Regions from separate parts of the Allocoprococcus similis genome, predicted to be linked through region 3. Evidence: riboswitches for the same ligand, from Rfam matches in the RefSeq annotation. Region 3 holds a riboswitch; each other region holds the start of a gene.
The links. A riboswitch is a leader RNA that binds a small molecule or an ion and turns the genes downstream of it on or off. The one in region 3 is predicted to bind cyclic di-GMP.
Positions count from the first base shown of each region.

Region 1: it holds a riboswitch for cyclic di-GMP, as region 3 does, so the genes downstream of both, ACYQ5K_RS11900 (hybrid sensor histidine kinase/response regulator) here and ACYQ5K_RS10190 (ATPase) in region 3, are expected to answer to the same signal.
Region 2: it holds a riboswitch for cyclic di-GMP, as region 3 does, so the genes downstream of both, ACYQ5K_RS05815 (transporter substrate-binding domain-containing protein) here and ACYQ5K_RS10190 (ATPase) in region 3, are expected to answer to the same signal.

Region 1 is NZ_BAAHSG010000031.1:23,907-31,545, forward strand. It holds gene ACYQ5K_RS11890 (putative DNA modification/repair radical SAM protein) at 1-596, shown strand, start outside; gene ACYQ5K_RS11895 (TIGR03915 family putative DNA repair protein) at 613-1,377, shown strand; cyclic di-GMP riboswitch class I at 1,742-1,832, shown strand; gene ACYQ5K_RS11900 (hybrid sensor histidine kinase/response regulator) at 2,060-5,266, shown strand; gene ACYQ5K_RS11905 (ABC transporter substrate-binding protein) at 5,325-7,169, shown strand; gene ACYQ5K_RS11910 (ATP-binding protein) at 7,316-7,639, shown strand, end outside.
Region 2 is NZ_BAAHSG010000010.1:47,483-55,121, forward strand. It holds gene ACYQ5K_RS05775 (YaiI/YqxD family protein) at 1-197, shown strand, start outside; gene ACYQ5K_RS05780 (flavodoxin family protein) at 194-625, shown strand; partial or broken gene ACYQ5K_RS05785 (response regulator) at 626-1,063, shown strand; gene ACYQ5K_RS05790 (hypothetical protein) at 1,116-1,238, shown strand; partial or broken gene ACYQ5K_RS05795 (transposase) at 1,512-1,757, shown strand; gene ACYQ5K_RS05800 (hypothetical protein) at 1,766-2,572, shown strand; gene ACYQ5K_RS05805 (IS200/IS605 family accessory protein TnpB-related protein) at 2,597-3,091, shown strand; gene ACYQ5K_RS05810 (ATP-binding protein) at 3,388-5,406, shown strand; cyclic di-GMP riboswitch class I at 5,416-5,491, shown strand; gene ACYQ5K_RS05815 (transporter substrate-binding domain-containing protein) at 5,575-7,639, shown strand, end outside.
Region 3 is NZ_BAAHSG010000019.1:40,060-47,698, forward strand. It holds gene ACYQ5K_RS10165 (winged helix-turn-helix transcriptional regulator) at 1-85, opposite strand, end outside; gene ACYQ5K_RS10170 (flavodoxin family protein) at 232-777, shown strand; gene ACYQ5K_RS10175 (D-amino acid aminotransferase) at 889-1,731, opposite strand; partial or broken gene ACYQ5K_RS10180 (helix-turn-helix transcriptional regulator) at 2,266-2,403, shown strand; gene ACYQ5K_RS10185 (diguanylate cyclase domain-containing protein) at 2,597-4,357, opposite strand; cyclic di-GMP riboswitch class I at 4,539-4,614, shown strand; partial or broken gene ACYQ5K_RS10190 (ATPase) at 4,589-4,687, shown strand; gene ACYQ5K_RS10195 (GntR family transcriptional regulator) at 4,710-5,468, opposite strand; gene ACYQ5K_RS10200 (creatininase family protein) at 5,887-6,648, shown strand; gene ACYQ5K_RS10205 (M42 family metallopeptidase) at 6,661-7,639, shown strand, end outside.

The sequences.
Region 1 (7,639 bases), on a different contig from region 3:
AAAGTGATTATACTTTATTGCAGACCACACAGCAGCTTTATCAGGGATTTGATCTGAAACGTGTTTTTTATTCCGCATATATCCCGTTAAATGAAGATTCTGTTCTGCCTGCGATCGGGACTCCGCCACCGCTTTTGCGGGAACACAGACTGTATCAGGCGGACTGGCTGCTCCGCTTTTACGGATTTCAGGCAGATGAACTTTTAACGTTAGAGAAACCAAATTTTAATGAGCTTCTGGATCCGAAGTGCGACTGGGCATTACGCCATCTGGAATTATTTCCGGTTGAAGCGGAAACTGCAAGCTATGCAGAACTTCTCCGTGTACCTGGAATCGGGCCGAAATCAGCCAGCCGTATTGTAAATGCAAGAAGATATGGAAGACTGGATTTTACAAATCTGAAGAAAATGGGTGTTGTTCTGAAAAGAGCGCATTATTTCATCACCTGTGGCGGAAAGCAGATGTATCACACGCCGGTTGAAGAGACTTATATCACAAGACAGCTGGTCAGCGTAGATCGGAAGGAATCATGGGAAATGGCTCATGCAAATGAAGGTTTTTCACAGATGACACTTGCGGATTTTGGAATTGGATAGAGAAAGCAGGTAATTTATGAAAATATATACTTGTAAGGATAAGTTAGAAGACATCATGACCTGTATCTATGATGCATGGGCAGATGCTTTACGAATCGGTCATGATCAGATAAGGCTGAAAAAAGAACCGATTTTCCAACCGACACTGCTGGATGAATATATCCATGTAGACGGCGACTGTTCCAAGGCAGAAAAAGTCACCCGGTCTATTCGCAGAGATATTTCTTCCAGAGCCTATCTGTATGTGTATTACGCATCCCTATCTGCAGAAGAGGATGCATTGCAGGCAATCTATAATTTTCTCAGAGTTGGATTTGCAATGGGAGCAGATGTACTTGAAAACTATACGAATCCACATGTGATGCGGATTATGGAGCTGTACCGTAATATTGGAAATGAAAGCCATCACTTCCGTGAGTTTGCCCGGTTCCAAAGTCTGGATGGACGTGTGTATGTCAGCCATCTGGAACCCAAAAGTGATGTGATCATGCTGGTTGGAAGACATTTCGCAGACCGTATGCCATCAGAGCATTGGATGATCGTTGACGATAACAGGAAGATGGCCTGTGTCCATCCAAAAGACGGAGAAAATTATCTTCGGTATCTGACGGATGAAGAGTTTGATGCACTTCGTAAAACAGAAGCGTATGAAGATGAATATACCGGGATGTGGAAGACATTTTTCCATACGATCGGAATCAAAGAACGGGAGAACTATGTCTGCCAGAGGAAGCTTTTTCCGATCTGGAAGAGGAAGCATGCTGTGGAATTTAAAGAATAATCGCAGGAATTAAAAAGACAGCAAAGTGTCATTGGTACTGGCTTTGATGGTTTTCTTTTCATCACAGATAGTTACCGTAATTTCAACAGTTTCCGAGACCGGAATGTCTGCAGGATAATAATTCAGAGAATCTGACAGAAAAACAGAAAGAAGTTCTAGGGATATGGAACAATCTGAGTACAAATGAGCAGGAAACAGTGATGTCAATGCTACGTGGACTTCGGAAGTAGGAGAACAGTTCGAGTATATTATCGGCTGTTCTTTTTTTGTTTTTGAACGTAAAAACGGTAATGTTTTTCTTGTGTACAGCAGAGCACTATAGTATAATAAATCCGGTTTTATTGCATAAGTTTAAAGGCTATAATAAGGAAAACGGCAAACCAGATGAAAGTCTGGGACGCAAAGCCAGAAGAGGCTAAAGTCAGAAAGTTTGACCAGGTCAGCCGGTTGCAACTGTTTCTATATCATATATGGAAAAGATGTGAAAGTGGAAGAGATCTCGATACCTTTTATACTATATCGATGAGTGATTCTAAAGAAATATAGTATGGATACGGGCATATTTGGGCAAGTATCCTTTTTATATGCCAAAATGGGTACGAAAACTGGCAGGGACAGGTTCTCTGTATACAGATAAAAGCAGGATGAAGAAGGCACAAGACGAAGCGAGGATTTTTATAAAATGGAAAATTATGAAGAAAAAATATATTCATTAGGTGAGACTGTAACGGGGCAGACACAGGTCATGTCACAGGTCGTACAGAAAACACTGGAAAATAATGGCGGGGTAGGTATAATGACAGGATCTTATGACCAAAACCTGTCTATTTTGTCTGTGAATAATCTGCTGTTGCATAGTACAGGATATACATTCGATACTTTCATGGAACAGACAAAAGGATCATTGAAAAACTTCTTTTATAATGAGAAAGATATAATGAATCGAGATCGTTTTTCGCAGCTTCACGGAGCAGGGGAAGCACAGATCCTTACTGCAGACGGTACAGTGAATAATGTACGGCTTTATAAAGAGGATGCGACAGATGAAGCGGGCAGACAGATCTGGGTTATGTCCGTACAGGTCAACTGGGATCATGTAAATTTGACACTGCTCAATGAGGCTATCTATTCCGGCTTCTGGTATTTTGACTGTGACGAAAACAGTGAGATTGTGAATGCAAACTGGAGTCATGAATTCCGAAAAATGCTTGGCTATCATGACACTCTGGACTTTCCGAATAAACTGGAATCCTGGTCAGATCTTCTGCATCCACAGGATAAAGAAAGAGTAATGGTGCAGCTTCAGGCGGCAATTAAAGATAAGACGAACCAGATAAAATACCAGGTAGAGTATCGTATGAGAATGAAGGATAATCAATACCAGTGGTTTCGGGCATCGGCAGAAGTAATACGCCGTCTGGATGGTTCTGCCAGCAGGATTGCCGGGATTTTTATTAACATTGATGCGGAGAAAAAAGAAATCATGCAGGCACAAAAATCTGCTGCTTTCCACCGGGCTTTTACGAAAGCAGATTTGTGCGAGTATTATGTGAATCTGGAAGCGAATACTTTTGATACCTTTAAGGTTGAACCGTCCCTGATGACCGTCTTTGAACAGAGTCATACGTGGGATGAATTGATTCGGCATTTTGTGGATTCCTATGTTGTGGAGACAGATAAGAAGGCGGTATCCTCTTTTTACGACCGTGGTTATATTGCAGAAAGGCTGAAGGGTCTGGAAACCGAATTAGCTTTAGAGTGCCGTATCACTCTGAATGGAGAAGAACGATGGGTCCGTAATGTGGTCATACGTGGCGAAATAGAGGATTCAGAATATGCCATGATTTTCTTGCGTGATATCACAGAGACAAAGGTAGAGAGCGCACGGCATCTGCAGATGGCAGCGGATAATGCTTCCATGGAGCAGCTGATTCAGAGTATTGTGCGTCTGGTTGACCGCTTTGTTGTCTGTGATCTCGAAAATGACAGATATGAATTCTACAATCTGAATGGACAGATGATATATAAACCTTTTGGATTTTATCATGATTTTCAGATGCAGGTTCTTGAAAAATATAAGACACTGGAACCATTGGAAGCTATAGATATCCTGATAGCCCCGGATAATATTCGGAAAAAACTGAAAAGTGAAAATGATATTTATAAGTTTGAGTATTGCAGCCTGGATGAAAAGACTTATAAAATCGCTTCTTATATTCCCCTGGAATGGAAGAATGGAAAGCTGGAAAGGGTATTGCTGGCATCCATGGATGTGACACAGGAAAAGAAAGCAGAGATTGAATCCCGTCAGGCACTGAAAGAAGCTTACCGGTCCGCAGAAAATGCAAATCGTGCGAAAACAGAATTCCTTTCCAATATCTCCCATGATATCCGGACACCAATGAATGCGATTGTGGGTCTGACGGCAATCGCAGGAGCAAATGTTGAGAGCAAGGACAGAGTCATTGAATGCCTCGGCAAGATCACAGAATCAAGCCGCCATCTGCTGGGGCTGATCAATGAAGTATTGGATATGGCACGTATTGAAAGTGGAAAAATGACACTGGCACAGGAGGATTTCAATCTGCCAGATCTGGTGGATAATCTTATAACACTCACAAAACCGGTGATTGATGAACATAAACACAATTTAGATATACACATTAATCACATTGAACATGAGAGTGTCTGTGGTGACAGCCTGAGAATCCAGCAGGTATTTGTGAATCTGATGAGTAATGCGATCAAGTATACACCGGATGGTGGGAATATTACTTTTTCCATAGAGGAAAAGCCAAATGGATTTTCGGAACTTGGATGCTATGAATTTACGATTGAGGATAATGGGATCGGTATGTCACCGGAATTCCAGAAAATCATGTTTGATCCTTTCAGCCGCGCAGATGACCATCGGACAACCAGAGTCCAGGGAACTGGTCTTGGAATGGCAATCAGCAGAAATATTGTGAACCTGATGAATGGTAATATTAAAGTGGAAAGCACCTTACATAAGGGAACTAAAATTACAGTAACAATTTATTTGGAGCTTCAGGAAAAAGAAAAAGAACAGGACAGAAATCTGATGAATCTGCCTGTTCTGGTTGTGGATGATGATAAGACATGCTGTGAAAGTACAGTTGCTACACTGAAAGAAATCGGTATTACAGGTGAATGGGTTCTCTCTGGCAGAGAAGCTGTTGAGCGCTGCTATGCACGTCATGAGCTAAAAAATGATTACTTTGCTGTCATCCTGGACTGGAAGATGCCGGACATGGATGGCATAGAAACAGCCAGACAGATCCGAAAACGGATAGGGAAAGAGATTACCATTATTGTACTGACATCTTATGAATTCAGTGAGATTGAAGAAGAAGCAAAGGCTGCAGGCGTAGATGCTTTTATTGCAAAACCGCTGTTCCGTTCCAGGCTGACGGCTACATTGCGGCAGTTTACTTCAGGCAGAAAAGAAAAAACAGCAAGAAATTATCTGGAGGAGCTGTCAGAAGCAGATTACACAGGAAAAAGGATTCTGCTGGTTGAGGATAATGAGCTGAACAGAGAAATTGGTGTTGAAATTCTGCAGATGACAGGGGCAGAAGTGGAAACAGCGGAAAATGGAAAAATTGCAGTTGAAAAAGTGGAAGCTTCTCCGAAAGGCTTGTATGACCTTATTTTTATGGATATCCAAATGCCTGTCATGAATGGCTATGAGGCAACCGCAGCAATCAGGAGTCTTCCTGGTGAACGGGGAAAGCTGCCGATTATTGCCATGACTGCCAATGCTTTTGCAGAAGACGTACAGCTGGCCAAAAATACAGGCATGAATGGACATCTTGCAAAACCTCTGGATATGAATAAGCTGAATGATGTCTTGGAAAGCTGGCTGTAATTGCTGCCCAATTATTGAATTAATGATTTTATCAGGAAAGAATGAGGAAAATACGAGTATGGAAAAGGCAAAACATTATCTGATAGCGTTATTGTTAGGGGTGCTTGTAGCAGCTACTGTTTTGTCTGGATGTGGACAATCTCAAAAAGCAATATCTAAAAATGATGAGCACCTTACCGTGTATCTGTGGGAAAATAGTTTGATAAAAAATATTGCTCCATATATTCAGGAGCAGTTTCCAGATCAGGATATTGAATTTATTATTGGTAACAATGATACCGATTTATATAGCTATTTTGAAGAGCATGGTGAACTGCCGGATATTATAACCGTGCGTCGATTCTCAGGAACAGATGCACAGGATCTGGAGCCATATCTTATGGATTTTGCTTCTTATGATGTTGTTTCCAGGTATTACTCCTATGCATTGCAATATTATAAAAATTCAAAAGATGAGATTCAGTGGCTTCCTATCTGCGGTATGCCGCAGACAATCATTGCCAATAAGACATTGTTTGAACAGTATGGAATCAAGATACCGGAAAATTATGAGGAGTATGCACAGGCATGCCAGCAATTTTATGATAATGGTATAAAACCTTATTCCCTGGATCTTGCAGAAGACTGGTCTGCTCATGAGGTGATTCAGACAGGTGCAATTGGTGAATTCATGAGTCTGGATGGAATCGAATGGAGAAGCTCAGCTGAAAGTGCATCAGAGGATATCGCGTTTGATGACGCATTATGGAAACGTATTTTTTCAGAAACCAATACATTTCTGAAGGACTCACATTTTACGAAAGATGATATCAGCGTCGATATTGATACTGCAACTCAGATGTTCCTTGAGGGGAAAGCAGCAATGTTTCATGGATATCCGGCACTTATGCAGGAAATTCAGGAACAGATGGATGCAGAATTAACCCGTATACCGTTTTTTTCACAGATTTCGGATGAATCTTTTATAAATATGACCCCTTCGCTAAATATTGCATTCAACAAAGAGCTGGAAAAAGATCAGGAAAAACTGGATCTGGCATTCGATGTCCTGGATTGCATGATTTCAAAAGAAGGACAAACGCTGATTGCAGATGGAGCCGGTTTGATCTCATTGAATACCGATGTTCCAACCATGATGGAAGATGTGTCTGGTCTGGAAGACGAAACGAAAAATAATTCTGTTTATATCCGATATTCTGCCAAAAAATCCTTCGCTGCCAGTCTGGAAGCTGTTCAAGGTCTGTTGTCAGGAGAAATGGATGAAACACAGGCATATGACGCTTTTCGTGGTATAATGAATGGTAATGATACAGAAGAAAAAACGATGGTGAATTTTGAGCAGGAGTATTCTATTTCCCTGAATGATAAAAATGGTCGCGATGCGGCATCGTCTATTTTAACTACAGTCAGAGAAGAACATAATGCGCAGCTGGCCCTGGCGCCATACTATTACTTCACTTCTTCTATTTATAAAGGAGAATGTACCGGCAGTCGAGTTGCGCTGATGACAGCGAAGAACTCAGATACATCATTATATCTTGGAAAGATCAACGGTAAACAGATCTGTGAACTGGTGGAAAATTATCTTGCTGATTCTAAAGATGGTTTTTCGGTAACCAATAAATATGAATTACCAATTGCCTCCGGTATGAAAATAATTGTCAAACATGAGGAAAACGGATTCTCTTTAAAGGATATAACAGTAAATGAAAGAGAATTGGACAAAGAAAAAGAGTATTCCATTCTTCTTACAGATGATACAATGTCTGTTTTGAAAGAAATATATCCGGAATGTGAGATAGAGCAACTGAAAGCTACTACATTATCAAGTGCATGGACTACATCTATGTCAAAAGGACAGCAGCCGTCAGCACCGGAAGACTATATAGAGGTTGAAAAGTAAAATTGCAGATGAAACAAACAGAAATTAAAAGAAAAAAAACAAGAGTATTGCTGCTTATAATGCTTGTCATTCTTTTAAGTTTAGTTTTTATAAAACTTCTTATGCACAAGATGAACAGGTATATCGATGAAAACGGAAAGAGGAGCATGGGAGCGGTGGTGGAACAGATTCAGCAAACCTATGATCTTCAGGTAAATGGATACTACAGCCAGTTGCATTTGGTGGAAGACTATTTGCTTCAAGAGAAGGAATTGTCTCTTGAAACAGATACGCACAAGAAAATTTTTGAAGCATGGGAAAAAGAATCTGAAAGCACACTCCTGTTTCTTCAGGAAAATGGTAAAGCAATCACTGTGGATGGAAAAAAAATACGGATTGACATTCCGAGTAAGCTTCTGTTGGATTTAAGAAACGGACATAATATTGCAAAACTGGTTGACTGGAATCATGAAGAAACACAAAGCGGCGGT
Region 2 (7,639 bases), on a different contig from region 3:
AGATGCTCATGGAACGTCATTTGAATAAAAAAGCCAGAAGAAGTTCCCATAAGAATCATATCAAGGGACCGAAAAAACGAACAGAAGAAGATGATGTAAGGTTTGCGCAGTCTTTTGAAAAAATGCTCATGATGGTACAGGAGAAATTTCAAAAGAATACTAAAACAATGGAGACAGGCAGAAAGGAAAACAAATGAGAAAAGCAATCGTATACGCATCTGTGCATCATGGAAATACAGAAAAATTAGTAAAGAGGATCGCAGAAGAATGTCAGGTGGATTTGATTGATGCTGTAAAACAGCCAGATGCAGATCTGAGCAGTTATGATATGATTGGATTTGCATCAGGAATCTATTTTTCAAAATTTCATCAGTCGATATTGGGATTTGCAGAGAAGAATCTACCGGACGATAAAAAGGTATTTCTGATCTGTACTTATGGTGGAAGTGCGAATTATAAATCCATAGAGCAGATTTTGGACAAGAAGCGTTCTAAAGTGACAGGAAAATTCGGATGCAAGGGTTATGACACATTTGGTCCATTTAAACTGCTAGGTGGTATTGCAAAAGGGCATCCGGATGAGGAAGATCTAAAAAATGCAGTTGAGTTTGTAAAAGGATTATAAGTAGATCTGGATGTGGATAAATCTAAAGAACAGAAAGATTTATCAGAAAAAACTATAAAGGGGCTGCACATTCTTCTGGCGGAAGATAATGAGCTGAACATGGAAATTGCAGAATTTATGTTTCAGAATGAAGACGCTGAAGTGACCAAGGCATGGAATGGACTTGAGGCTGTTGAAATATTTGAAAAAAGCAGCCCCGGTGAATTTGATGTGATTCTGATGGATATCATGATGCCGGTCATGAATGGTTATAATGCTACAAAGAGGATCCGTTCTATGAACAGAGAGGATGCTAAGACAATACCGATCATTGCAATGACAGCAAATGCATTCACAGAGGACAGATTAAAGGCAAAAGAAGCAGGAATGGATGAGCATATTTCTAAGCCTGTTGATGGGAATTTACTGGTAAAGGTAATTCATGAATTGTTGAACTAGTGGAAAATAATTTCAAATGGGAGATTCGTAATGAGAAAATGGAGCAGAGGCAGTGGAGAAAGTTAAGAATTCGATTCCTGGTAATTATGATCTGGTACTGATGGATGGGTTCTTGTCCAAACCGATAGTTATAGAGGAGTTGATCAGTACCTTACACGAAAATCTGCTGGATTAGAGAGCAAATGTACGTTACAATAATGATTATTAGCAAAGATGGATGGTTATATGACAACCAGGGAACTTCGTAAAATCCATATGGTTAAAGGAAATAAAAAGTGGATAAAAGACAAACGATACTTATTGTAGATGATGCGGAATTTAACAGAGATATAAAAAAAGTCACACCGCATTCTTGTTACTTTAGTGATGAGTTAGGTGTGTCAAATTTTTCTATCAAAATACAGAACTGGTGTTTGCTATATACGGAAGCATATGGTACAATTAAAACATGGAAAAAGATATATTTACTATTGAGGGAAATACACTTTCATATGGTAGAGGATATGTTTATTCTTTACAGTACCATCTTGTCTGGTGCACGAAATATCGAAAACAGGTTCTGAAAAATGGAATAGACGCAGAATGTTAAAATTTGTGAATTCCAGCCTATTGTGCAGTTACCGTAAGTGATCGAAGCCGGGATCAGGTAATGGCATATATTGAGGGACAAAAAGAGAAGGAAAAAAGAAAGTAGGAGACTTTATGCAGATTGTATCCAGTTATGGAGTAGAAATTAAAAAAAAGAATATACCGCTCCGTCCTACGCTGGATATTTTTCGGAAGGCAGTTTCCTATCTGATTTCGGTGTATGAAGAGACCTGGGAAGAACTTTCAGAAATCAGGAATCCACAAAAACGCTTTAATGAAGCGGAACATCTGGTACATGAGACAAAAAAGAATCATGCCAGATTTCCGTTTGACCGTGATTTTCCTAAGATGCCATCTTATCTGAGAAGAGCAGCGATTCAATATGCACTTGGAGCAGTTTCCTCCTATCGGACACGTCTTAGTCTGTGGAAAAAGGGAGAACTTAAGGGGAAGCCGAAGCTGGTCTGTGAGAATCATGTGATGCCGGTATTCTATCGGGATGTCATGTATAAGGAAGCAGAACCGGGAGAAGATGTAGCCTGGTTAAAGCTATTTGATGGGCGTGAGTGGAGATGGTTTCATGTAAAATTACTTCATACCGATATGGAATATCTGCGAAAAAAATGGAGTGGGAAAAAGGCATCCGCCCCAACTTTGGAAAGGAAACATCATAAATATTTCCTTCGGTTTTCTTACACAGAAGAAGTAAGCTTATCGAAAACAACTGTAAAAGAGCAGGTGATATGCAGCGTTGATTTAGGGATCAATACGGATGCGGTCTGCAGCATCATGTGTGCAGATGGCACTATCCTGGGACGGAAATTTATAAATTTCCCCAGTGATAAAGACCATTTGTATCATGTGCTTGGCAGAATCCGCCGTTTTCAGAGAGAGCATTCCTCCAGACAGGTCCAAAGCTGATGGGATTATGCAAAAAGGCTGAATATGGAACTGTCCCACAAAATAGCTGCGGAGATCACGAAGTATGCCGTAGAATATCAGGCAGATGTAATTGTGTTTGAGTATCTGGAAATGCAGGGGAAAATATCCGGAAAAAAGAAACAAAAGCTCCACTTATGGAGAAAGCGGGATATTCAGAAGCAGTGTGAACATCAGGTCCACCGGAACAGGATTCGTGTGTCCAGAGTCAGTGCCCGGCATACCAGCAGGCTGGCCTGTGACGGAAGCGGAGCGGTAGTAAGAAATCCGGAGAACTATAGCCTATGTACCTTTCGAACAGGAAAACAGTATAACTGCGACCTGTCAGCAAGTTATAATATCGGAGCAAGATATTTTATAAGGGAATTTTTAAAACCTTTGCCGGAAACGGAAAGGTCTTCACTGGAGGCAAAAGTCCCTGTAGTGAAGCGTAGAACCTCATGTGTTTATGCAGACTTAAGAAAGCTTTATGCAGAAGTAAACAACTTAAAAGCAGGATAAACACAGGCAGATATACAGCGGACTACCTGTAATGTGGAAACCAGCCGTATCCGGTGTGGAAAAAGTGCGTATCCGCACGAATTCTAAGTTACTGGCGTATCCGCCGATATTTAGTCTTGCCGTTTAAAACGGCCGAGAAGCACGTGACTTTAGTCATGTGAGGTTCACAAAATGTTGGTAGAATAATAAGTCGCTGTGATATAATCAAGTAAACGATTTTATTTCTAAATTCAAAATTTTAGAAATAAGACAGAAAAATTAAAGTCATTTAAGTTTTTTTAAAGAGAGGGAAGCGCATGGATGATTTAAAAAAACTCACAGAACAGCTTTTTGAAATATATATTAATGCCGAATCAATAAATGATTTTGATATAGAAAATTATTTTGATGAAAATGTCAGTCTGATTGGAACAGGGAAACATGAGCTTTTCAGGAATCTGCATGAGTTTTTGGAATCATTTAAATTTGATGTAAAACGAAGAGGTAAAATCAGAATCGAAGTACAAAATTTACATCAGGAAGAAGAAAGACTTGGTGATGACCATGTTCTTGCACACGGAACAGTAGATTTTACCGGTCTGTTTAAAGATGGTTCTATCTGTTTTAAAATGGAGACAAGATTTACGATTATCTATAAGTGGACGAATGGGAAATGGCTGGTTCAGCATCTGCATCAGTCAACGCCGGATCTGGAGCAGATGGACGGTGAAGAGTTTCCTGTTACCTTGGGAAAGCAGATGCAAAAAACCCGGCAGGCCCTTCATGCATTAGGCACTGCCTATTATCATATCTCAAGGCTGAACTTGAAAACAAAGAAGATCGAACTTGTCAAAAGATCCCGAAAAATGGATTTGGATATTAAAGATAATACTGCAGATTGGGATCCTCAGTTCGAGATTATCGAAGATATTATAGCAGAGCCATTTGTACAGAAGTATATAGATTTTTTTGATATACAAACCATGGCAGCACGCCTTCATAATAAAGAATCTATGTCTTCTGAATTCAAAAAGAAGAATGGAGCATGGTTTCTATCCATGATTGTTCCGCAGAGTTATGGTAAAAATGGAAATGTTACATCTGTGCTGATTGCCAATCGAGATGTGACAGATGAAAAAATGCGGGAATTAAGACAAGAGGAAGAATTGCGGGAAGCTAAATTAAAAGCAGAATGTGCAAATAAAGCAAAATCATCATTTCTGTTCAATATGTCCCATGATATCAGAACTCCTATGAATGCAATCATTGGTTATGCAGAACTGGCGTCCAGACATTTGCAGGAAACAGATAAACTTGGCAGATATATTGAAGATATTCAAATATGCGGAAAAGAACTTTTGTCGATGCTTGGCAATGTTCTGGATCTTGCAAGAATTGAAAATAATAAGGTTGAAATGGAATACACTGTTTCGAATGTCCATGAGTGCTTTGAAAATTGTATTATTATGTTCCGACAGCAGGCAGAAAGTAAAAATCAGACTCTTTCTCTGACAGAACAGATCATGTACCCGTATGTATATATGGATGCACCGCACCTGTCAGAAGTCTGTCTCAATATTATAAGCAATGCAATAAAGTATACAAATACAGGAGGTGCTATATCCTGTAATGTTGTACAGAAATCCTGTGAAAAAGAAGACTGGTGCAATATGATCATTAGCATTACCGATAATGGAATTGGTATGTCTGAAGAATTCCAAAAGCGTATTTTTGAAACTTTTGAAAGAGAACGTAACACTACATCCAGTCATATTGAGGGCAGCGGCATCGGAATGGGCATTACGAAAAAGCTTGTAGAGCTCATGGATGGCACAATAGAAGTGAAAAGTAAGCAGGGTGAAGGTTCCACATTTACAGTAACTATTCCTTGCAGAAAAGCGTCAGAAGACGATTCTCTGGTGAAGAAAAACAGTAATTTGAGCAATAAGAATTGTTTGAATGGTGTTCGGATCTTACTGGTCGAAGATAATGAGATCAACACTGAAATCGCAACGGAATTATTGACGGAAGAAGGATGTATTGTTGAGACTGCCAATGATGGTGTTGCATGTATTGATATGATTGAAAAGGCTGATGCTGATTATTACAAGATGATCCTTATGGATATCCAGATGCCGGTTATGAATGGATATGATGCTACATTAGCTATCCGAAAGATGAAGGATACGAAAAAAGCCAGGATCCCAATTATTGCGATGACTGCCAATGCTTTCGCGGAAGATGCACAAAAGGTTCTTTCTGTCGGAATGAATGCTCATGTTGCAAAGCCTGTTGATATGAACATTCTTGTTCCGATCATGATGAAATATTTATAATACCAAAAAAAGATTCGTCGGCAAATCAGTCGAAAGGCTGAGACGCAAAGCTATAGGGTCTGTAAAATGACAGCCAGCTGCAATGTTTAAGGTGCATTGTCTGGAAAGGCAGTGCATTTTTTAGATTTGTGACGTGTAATAACCTGGTGATTTGAGGAGAAAAGAACAATGGATAAAAGTAGAAAAAAATCAGCCGTACTATTTGCGTGTATATTTTTGACTTTAGGAATGTGGATGGTGTTATCAGTACATTGCCGGGCCGCTGAAAAGAAAAATGATGAAAAACAGTCACAGATCATCCGTATCGGATCCTTTGAAGATACCTTTGATTATATCGATGAAAACGGTGTCAGACGTGGATATGGATACGAACTCCTGCAGGCTCTGGCAGGCTATACCGGATGGGAATTTGAGTACGTGAAATGTGACTGGTCCAACTGCTTCGATAAGCTTGAAAATGGTGAGATTGATGTCATGGGCGATATCTCTTACACCGATGAACGTGCACAAAGGATGCTTTTTTCAGATGAAGCGATGGGTGAAGAAAAATATATTCTTTATGCTGATTTGTCAAACATGGATACTGGAACGTCTGATTTCAAATTTATGGACGGGAAACGTGTAGGTGTGCTCATGGATACGGAACCGGAGATTATGCTGACAGAGTGGGAAAATAAGAATGGCATACATACAGAGCATGTAAATGTGAATAATAATGATGATGTTGAAAAGAAATTAGCGAATCATGAGATTGATGCTTTTGTATCTCTGGAGGAATCCATCTGGTCTGAACAGGGAATATCATCTGTTACCACGATTGGCAAATCAGGCATATATTTTGCAATAAATAAAGAGCGCAGCGATATCAAGGCGGAGCTGGACTGGGCAATGCACAAGCTAGATCAAGATAGTCCCTTTTTCAAAGCAGATTTGTATAAGAAGTATTTTACGCTTGATTATAGTCAGGTTCTTACAGGTGAAGAAAAGTCCTGGGTGGAAGAACATGGTAACATCCGGATCGGATTTCTGAGCAACGATCCGGCGGTATTTTCCCTGGACGAAGAAACTGGAAAACTTACCGGAATGCTGGCAGAATATGTATCCTATGCCAAAGACTGTCTGGGAAATCAGATACTGGAATTTAATATACAGGAATACAATGATTATGACGAAATGATTCAGGCATTACAAGAGCGTGAGATTGACATGATTTTTTATGTCGGCAGAAATCCCGGTTTTGCAGAAGAAAAAGGATATGCACTTACAAACACAGCCTGGACTTACAGTCTGATGGCGGTAACTGATGAAGAAAATTTTGATGAGCATAATACGTATACAGTAGCTGTGCCAAAGGAAAAAGAAGCCTTAAAACAGCATATTGCTTTCAGTTATCCACAATGGAAGCTGGTAGATTGTGATTCGCTTGATGATGCGGCAGATATGGTCTTGAATGAAAAGGCAGACTGTTTCCTCATGGGAGCAAGCCAGGCGTTGATATATGATAACAGTCGAAATTTCAAGAGTGTTCCACTTACAAAAACAATGGAGGCATGCTTTGCAGTAAGAGGTGGAGAGGATAGCCTTTTATCAATACTGAATAAAACCTTAAAGACCATGCCGTCTGACATGCTTACAAGTGCACTTGCTATCTATGACAGTACGGCAGATAAGGTAAAATTTTCTGACTTTGTAAAAGACAATGTACTTGCTTTTTTTCTCATCACAGGATTCTCTGCACTCAGCATCATTGTTATTATCCTCATGCTTTTACGAAAGGCAAGAAAAGCAGAAGCTGTCGCAAAGCTTGCAGCAAATGATACAAAAAAACTAAATGAAAAACTTGAGATTGCTCTGAAAAAAGCAGAGGATGCCAGTCTCGCAAAGACTCGTTTTCTTAACAATATGTCACATGACATCCGTACACCTATGAATGTAATTCTGGTCTATGCACAGCTTATGGAGAATGAACTGAAAGGAAAAGACGTGCCTGAAACGTTAGAACATCTGGAAAAACTGCAGCAGTCAGGAAATCTTCTCCTGTCAATCATAAATAATGTACTAGATATGGCCCGGATTGAGAGCGGAAAGATGGAGCTTGATGAGAATTACTGCCGGATTGAAGATGTCCGGAAATCCTTGTTTGCAGTATTTGATGAGAAAGCAAGGAAAAAGGATATAGCGCTTCATTACACGATGAATGTAGAACATGAGCATGTATTGACAGATGTTACCA
Region 3 (7,639 bases):
TTTTATATTTTCCGTTAATCAGAGATAAAGTGTAGCTAAATCCTGTACTTCTAAAGCATTCATTTGAAATATTACGTTCACTCATTTTACACTTTCCTTTTCGTAAGTATATTACACGAATTTTAGTATCGCACTTAATTGTGCGTACTTGATTTTCATTTCATTCTTGCTATTATGATAATATCGAAAGAGGGAAAAGTCAATCCCGCTATCATAAGGAGGATCAATTTTATGAGCAAAAAAATTGTTGTAATCACAGGCAGCCCCCGCAAAAAAGGAAACAGCTTCGCAATGACAGCGGCTTTTATCAAAGCTGCGGAAGAAAAAGGACATACGGTAAAGCGGTTTGACGCTGCCATGATGAATGTGAGTGGTTGCCATGCCTGCGAAACATGCTTTAAGACAGGAAAAGCCTGTTCATTTGATGATGATTTCAATGTGATAGCCCCGGCTATTCAGGAAGCCGACGCTATTGTTTTTTCCATGCCGGTTTACTGGTACACGATTCCGTCACAGATAAAGGCGGTCATTGATAAGCTGTTTTCATTCTATCATGCAGAGGTAGACCTTTCTGGAAAAGAATACGCTATCATTACTTGCTGCGAGGAAGATGATAAATCTGTCATGGACGGTATTCGGATTCCTATTGAACGGTCTGCTGCATTGTTGAAATGGAAAATGGTCGGTGCGGTAATGATTCCCGCAGTTGTAAATACAGGCGATATTGACAAGACAGATGGGTGCGAACAGGCAGCGACTTTAGCTGATAAATTCTAATTGCAAACTATCTATCAGATATTTCTACTCTGTTTAGAAATAGCAAAGCCAGCCGGAGCAGTCAACGGTCAAGATGAACTGGCATGCGCCCTGAACTGCTCCTCTGATCATTTACATGGTCTCATTTTCAAATTTTTCTGTATACTTTTTCTGGATCAAATCCACTAACTCCGGTGCCTTTCCTCCGATCGGGGTGCCGTTCATTTCGCAGACCGGGGAGCAGAATTTTGTGGAGCTGGAGACGATGATCTCGTCGGCATCCATCAGCTCTGCCATGGTAAAAGGTGTCTCGTCGACGATGATCCCGTTATCCTTGCAGATCTGGATGATGTGCATTCTTGTGATTCCCGGTAAAATATAGTGGTCTGTCGGGTGGGTCTTAAATACGCCGTCCTTGATGATGGAAACGTTGCTGTGGGCACACTCGGTGACGATATCACCGCGGTGGAAGACGCACTCGCCGCATCCGAGAGACTCCGCTTTCTCTGCCGCCATGACGTTGACGAGAAGGTTTAATGTCTTGATATTGCAGTGGAGGAAACGGGTGTCTTCCATGTCTGTAAGTTTCAGACGTTTGCTGGAGTCAGCCGATTTCCCAGGCTTCATGAAAATCCAGAGATTCGGCTTTGTGCCTGCAGCTGGGAACTGGTGCTGACGGATGCCGGTTCCCCGGGTCATCTGCCAGTAGATGAAGATATCCTTATCGTCCATTTTTGCCAGCATATCGTAGAGGATCGCCGCAAGCTCGTCCTTTGTGTAAGGGATATCGATCTTAATGAGTCCGGCGCTGTTGAAGAAACGGTCCAGGTGCTCTTTTAAAGCGAAGATCTTTCCGTTTCTCGCCAGTGTCGCCTCGTACACACCATCACCGAAATAACATGCGCGGTCGTTCATCGGAACGGTCATCTCTTCCAGAGGTCCGAATTTACCGTTGTAGTAGCCAAGTGTTTTCATTTACATTTCCTCCTGAATTTACGAAAAATTTTTCGGATATAACTGAAATATTCTATCGCTATCATAGCATGGAACAGGAGGAAAGTAAAGGAAAGAGGAAGGATTTCAGCTAATGTTTTTGGACATATTGTATAAAAGGTCCTATATTTTCCCATTGTCATATGTAAAATTTTTCTGTATAATATAGAATAATTATAACTGTTCAGTAGGTCTGCGCATTTACTGCGCTGACCGTAAGAAAAATTAGGCTGGAAGGCAAAAATCCTATCGGAGCAGCTGATTTGGAATGGATTTTTGCGCGTAACTGTGAGGGTACTGAACCAATGTCATTTAGTTAACGTTTAATAGGGAGCGAATTCTTACAGAACAAATTACAGATGGGCCTTAGTGGAACAGTTTTACAGATATGTTTACGATTTACTCATGAAGGAAAGCACGACAAAAAGACAGATTGCAAATCTGCCTCAAAACGGATTATAATGATGCAAGTAGCCTTGCCCATATTTCCTGTTTCACGTATTCGGGTTTATATGCATGGAAATTACTCAGCCCAATGGTATATTTCAGTTTCCTGAAGAGTTACAGGAAATCCTAGGAGTCAGCAGACCTACTATTTATAACCTTTTAAAGAAAAAGGAATTCCGGTGGATCCAGTTGGATGGCAGAAAGTATTGGTATATCAGTAATAACAAAGCTGTGATTTGGGCGCTAAATAAAGAAAGACTGATAAACAGTGGCTATTATGATTTAGCCACAGCCTACCAGTCTGTGCACGTCAACTATTGAAAGCGCTGTATACCGAACGGTACATCATACGGTGCTGTGAGAGGACGGCGGTTAATCACCGCCACCTACTCGATTTTTATTATCTTGAGAATTTATCACTGTAACGAACATGCATATCCTCCCAATCCATAAACAATACATAAAATACCTTTCCGTATTGTTGGCTCTCTACAATTCTTCCATGATCAAGCACAGAAAAATAGGTTCCGTCAGCTTTTCGAAGATGGAAGTGAATATAATCATTTTCATTACCACTGTCAATCTGTTCCCAGATACTTGATTCTATCTGTTGCTGTTCATCTTCCCGAATCAAGTTTCGAAAACTTTTCTTAGTAAGTCTGAATAGTTCATCTATATCTTTATATCCAGACATATGAAGAAATTCATCATTTGCATAAAATAGTTCATCATCTTCTTTGTCAGCTCTGTATATGATAAATGCACCTGGAAGGTGTTCTGAAATATCCTTGAATGCGAATCCAAGCTGTTTGCGGACACCTGACTGAAGACCTTTCCTGTAGGCCATACATCCGTTTTTACCATGAAGCTTTATTTCATAAAGAGCTGCATCTGCGCAGCGCAGGAGCTGTGAACGGTCGGATGCAGATGTTGGATATTCTGCATATCCAAGAGAAATATAAAAAGCATATTCCTTACCATGACATGAGAATGTTTTGGGAAGTTGGGTGAATTGCTGTAGCTGTACATCTGCTTCTGCAAAGGTACAATTTGGTAAAAGAATGCAAAATTCGTCACCACCGTTTCTTCCCAGTAACGCATCGGATGGGAAAAAAGCCTTCATGCTGTCTGCAAGACTCTTTAATGCCCTGTCTCCGTAACTATGTCCATAGATATCATTGATAAACTTGAAATCATCGATATCAAGGAGTGCAGCCACAAAATGTGTTTGAGGATTTTTAGAAATCATCTTTTCTGCTAACTCATCAAATCCATAGCGGTTATAAATACCTGTAAGAGAATCTGTATGTGCCAGTATTTGATATTTGTTCCTATGTTCTTTTGCTACTAACCATACTCTGGTAAGAACTGTCAGAAGAAGGATTATTATAACAAATATTCCGCTTGTGATTATGATTAATGTGCTATTTCTCCATCCACTTTTAGGTGTTACCTCAATTTTCCAGTTTTCATCTCCTATTGTAAAAGTATAAGAAACAGGATGGTTTATTTGATCATCCGACTGATAAACCACTTTATAAGTGTCACTCCAGGGAGTAACTGTTTTTAAAATTCTATATTCATATCCAAAATCTGAAAGTGCATGGATCGAGTCTGAAAAAATGTCCGGAATACGCAGGATAACGATAGTAAATCCCCAGAAATACTCTTGATCATTTTTATCTTTCAGGTAGACTGGATTGCGGACGGCAATTCCATATCCGCCCTGTTTCAATTTGAAGGGACCTTGTGTAATGATTGTATGGTTGTCTCTAGCATAACAGGAAATCTTTCCACGGTCTTTATCATGGATCAGATCAATCTTACCTGCCTCATTTCCAGCAGCCGGATAAATATCGGTTACAACACCATTAGGAGCAAGTTGTATGCTTTCAATAGAATCAGATATAAGATTTCCGGCAATCGTTTCAAAATGATAGATGTCACCATCTTCACTTATTAAGATCTGCTTCAAAGCATCCGTAATCTCAATTCCAGCTGTAATTTCATTCTTTATGCGTTCACCATAGGTGACTACATTTAATTGTGCTGTTATGTGTCTCTGCTCTTTTTCATGGGTGTCTGTTTTGTATACAATTAAACTAACAAGGCATATGCCCAGTAAAAAACCGATAAGAGGCACAAGTGTTTTCTTTTTCACCTGGTTCACCTCATTTTATCCATGGGATTTTTTATAATGAAGCATTATATCACAAAAGTTGAAAGACAGAATAAGTTTTCCGAAAAAAACAACAAGTTTTTTACGTTAAAGCGATAATGCTTTTTCTTCTATGCAAAGAAATATGGGCGTAAAATAAAATTAGTTTTCAAATAAAAAATAATAAGTGAAATGGCAAATCAGACGAAAGTCTGAGACGCAAAGCTAAAGGGCCTGTTAAATGGCAGCAAGAAACCTTGGAGAAATGATGAAGGATTTGTCATCATGGGAATGAAGTATTTCCTTTTGAATGCAGATAGTTTAGAGTTCTGACATCTGTTATTAATGAAACAGATCAAAAACCCTGTTCTTTCATGAGTGAAAGTCTGTATACACGTCTGCCGGTTTCTTCATAATGCTGGTCCAGAAGAGCACAGGTTGCCTGGATATCGTTAATCCGGATGGCCTCCAACAGGCATTGGTGTGTCCATACTGCAGTGCCTCCGTTATAAGAGGTATTTGGATCCGGTGTGTTTGATTCTAAGCATTTGGCATTCTGAAGCGTTTCAGCATCTCCGCTTAACAGTCCAAAGCGATTGGCATTCTGAACCGAGAGGAACATGGCACCATTCAGTGGACTCAGCAACTCCCACATTTTAGTCAATCGGTTAAGCTGGGCAGAGCGAATGATCTGCAGGTGGAATGTCTCATCTGCACGAACAGCCTTCATAGTATTACCTTCGAGAACAGCCTTTCGAAATTCTTCAATGCTGGCTTCCATTATCATGAGACTATAGTCACTGAGGAGGCAGTTGCTTTTCTGGATCGCCAGTTTTTCAAGGCTGCCGCGCAGAAAAAAGACTTCATAAGCGTCTTGTGGAGAAAGCAGTGCGACTGTACATCCTTTGTTAGGACAGTAATCGACTAAACCTTCGACAGCAAGCTGTCGGAGCGCTTCGCGCACAGGACCTCGGCTGAGTCCGAATTTCCTGGCAATTTCAGCCTCTACCAGTTTTTCCTGAGGCTGAAGGATCCCATTGATGATCTGCTCCCGCAGAGATTCAAGAACAATTTCTGATGTAATAGTATTTGATGTTTTTCGTTGTTTCTGCATATTTACCTCATAAATTTTCAGAATAAGTATCCGGTTTCAATAGGTGCGCTTGGTTCGTAGTAGAACATACCGCCAATTTTTCGCATGTTCCATTTCCTTACTAGTTTAGTAGAAACGACTACACGGATGTCTTTTGTCCGTTAGCAAAAAACTTATTATAATTATAGTAGATTGTTAACTAAAACGAAAGCATTTTTTATGCTGTTAACATTAAGTCGAAATTGTTGACAATCATATTTGCCTGGACTATACTTGGGTTATCAAGAGTATCTCAAAAATTCTGCATTGTCATAAAAAAAGCAAATCCTAAAGGGGAATAGGAGGCAACGCAGTAATTGATGGATGTCGGACTGTCTGGTTTCCGAATAGTCCGATTTTCAGCAGAGAAGAATAATTATTAGTAGGAAGGAGAGAAAATATGAGACTTACAAATTTGACTTGGCCGAAAGCTCAAGAATATTTTGAAAAAAACGATATGGTACTTATTTCTATCGGAAGTATTGAGTGTCACGGCCGTCACATGCCACTTGGAACCGATACACTGATTCCGGAGCATTTGCTGGAGAAAATTGAGAAGAAGAGTGATGTTTTGATTGCTCCGACCATTCCATATGGTTCCTGCCAGTGTTTAGCTCCGTATCCGGGTACAATTGATATTGACAATGAGGTACTCTATCAGTTTTGCCGTCAGATTTTTCTGAGTCTGTATCGTCACGGCGCAAGAAAATTCGTTTTTCTGAACGGACATGGCGGAAACATCAAGATGATTGAACGCCTTGGCATGGAATTCGAAGATAAGGGCTGTCTGGTGGCTATGCTTAACTGGTGGCTGATGGCATGGGATATGAACCCGGCGTGGAAAGGCGGCCACGGCGGTGGTGAGGAAACAGCTGCGATTCTTGGAATTGATCCGTCTTTAGTTGATAAGAGTGAGATAGGTGGTGAACTCCAGTTTAAGCACCTGTCTGATAATCTGAAGACAACCGGTTTCCGTTCTGTTGAGTTCAAGGGAGTTAACGTTGATATTATACGCAATACTCCGCATGTAACAGACAGCGGCTGGATCGGACCGGATCATCCGAGTACCGCTACAGAAGAGTGGGGCAAGGAGATGCTTGAGACCACAGCAAACTATATTGTTGATTTCATGGAAGAATTCAAGAACGTAAAACTTTCATAGAGAGGTGTCAGAATGGATAAAAAAACAACGCTGGAAATGATTGCAGCAATTTCAAATGCAAACGGTACATCCGGTTTCGAAGATGAAGTGGTTGCAGCGATTCGTCCTTACGCAGAAGGACTCGGAGAAATTACTGAAGATCGCATGCGCAACCTGTATATCCGCCGTAAAGAAAATAACGGCAAACGTCCGGTTGTTCAGCTTGACGCACATAGTGATGAGGTTGGGTTTATGGTGCAGGCTATCTGCCCAAACGGAACTCTCCGCATCATTCAGATCGGAGGTTGGGTTAACCACAATATTCCGGCTCATAAAGTCTTGGTTCGCAACCGGTTCGGAGAATATATTCCGGGGCTTACTGCCAGCAAGCCTCCGCATTTCATGACAGAGCAGGAGCGTAAAGCACCTCTGGATATGAAAGATATCACGGTAGATGTTGGCGCTGTTTCTAAAGAAGAGGCGGTTGAAAAGTTCGGCATTCGTATCGGTGAACCCGTAGTGCCGGATGTGACATTTACATATTCAGAAACCACAGATCTGATGGTTGGCAAGAGCTTTGACTGCCGTCTGGGATGTGCGGCAATTCTTAAGACTATGCATACCCTGGCTGGTCAGGAGCTGAATGTGGATATTGTTGGCGCTTGTGCAGCACAGGAAGAAGTTGGTGTACGCGGTGCCACCGTGACAGCACAGGTAATCAAGCCGGATATCGCAATTGTTTTTGAAGGCTGCCCGGCAGATGATACCTGCGTTGAGTCGTATATGGTTCAGACAGCTATCAAGCGAGGACCGATGCTGCGTCACATTGATGCCCGCATGATCACCAATCCGCATTATCAAAGATATGCACTGGATCTGGCAGAAAAGCTTGGTATTCCGGTTCAAGATGCAGTTCGTAGTGCCGGCTCAACCAATGGTGCAGCTATACATCTGACTGAAAAAGCAGTTCCGGTCATCGTTATCGGAGTTCCGGTCCGCTATGCACATACAC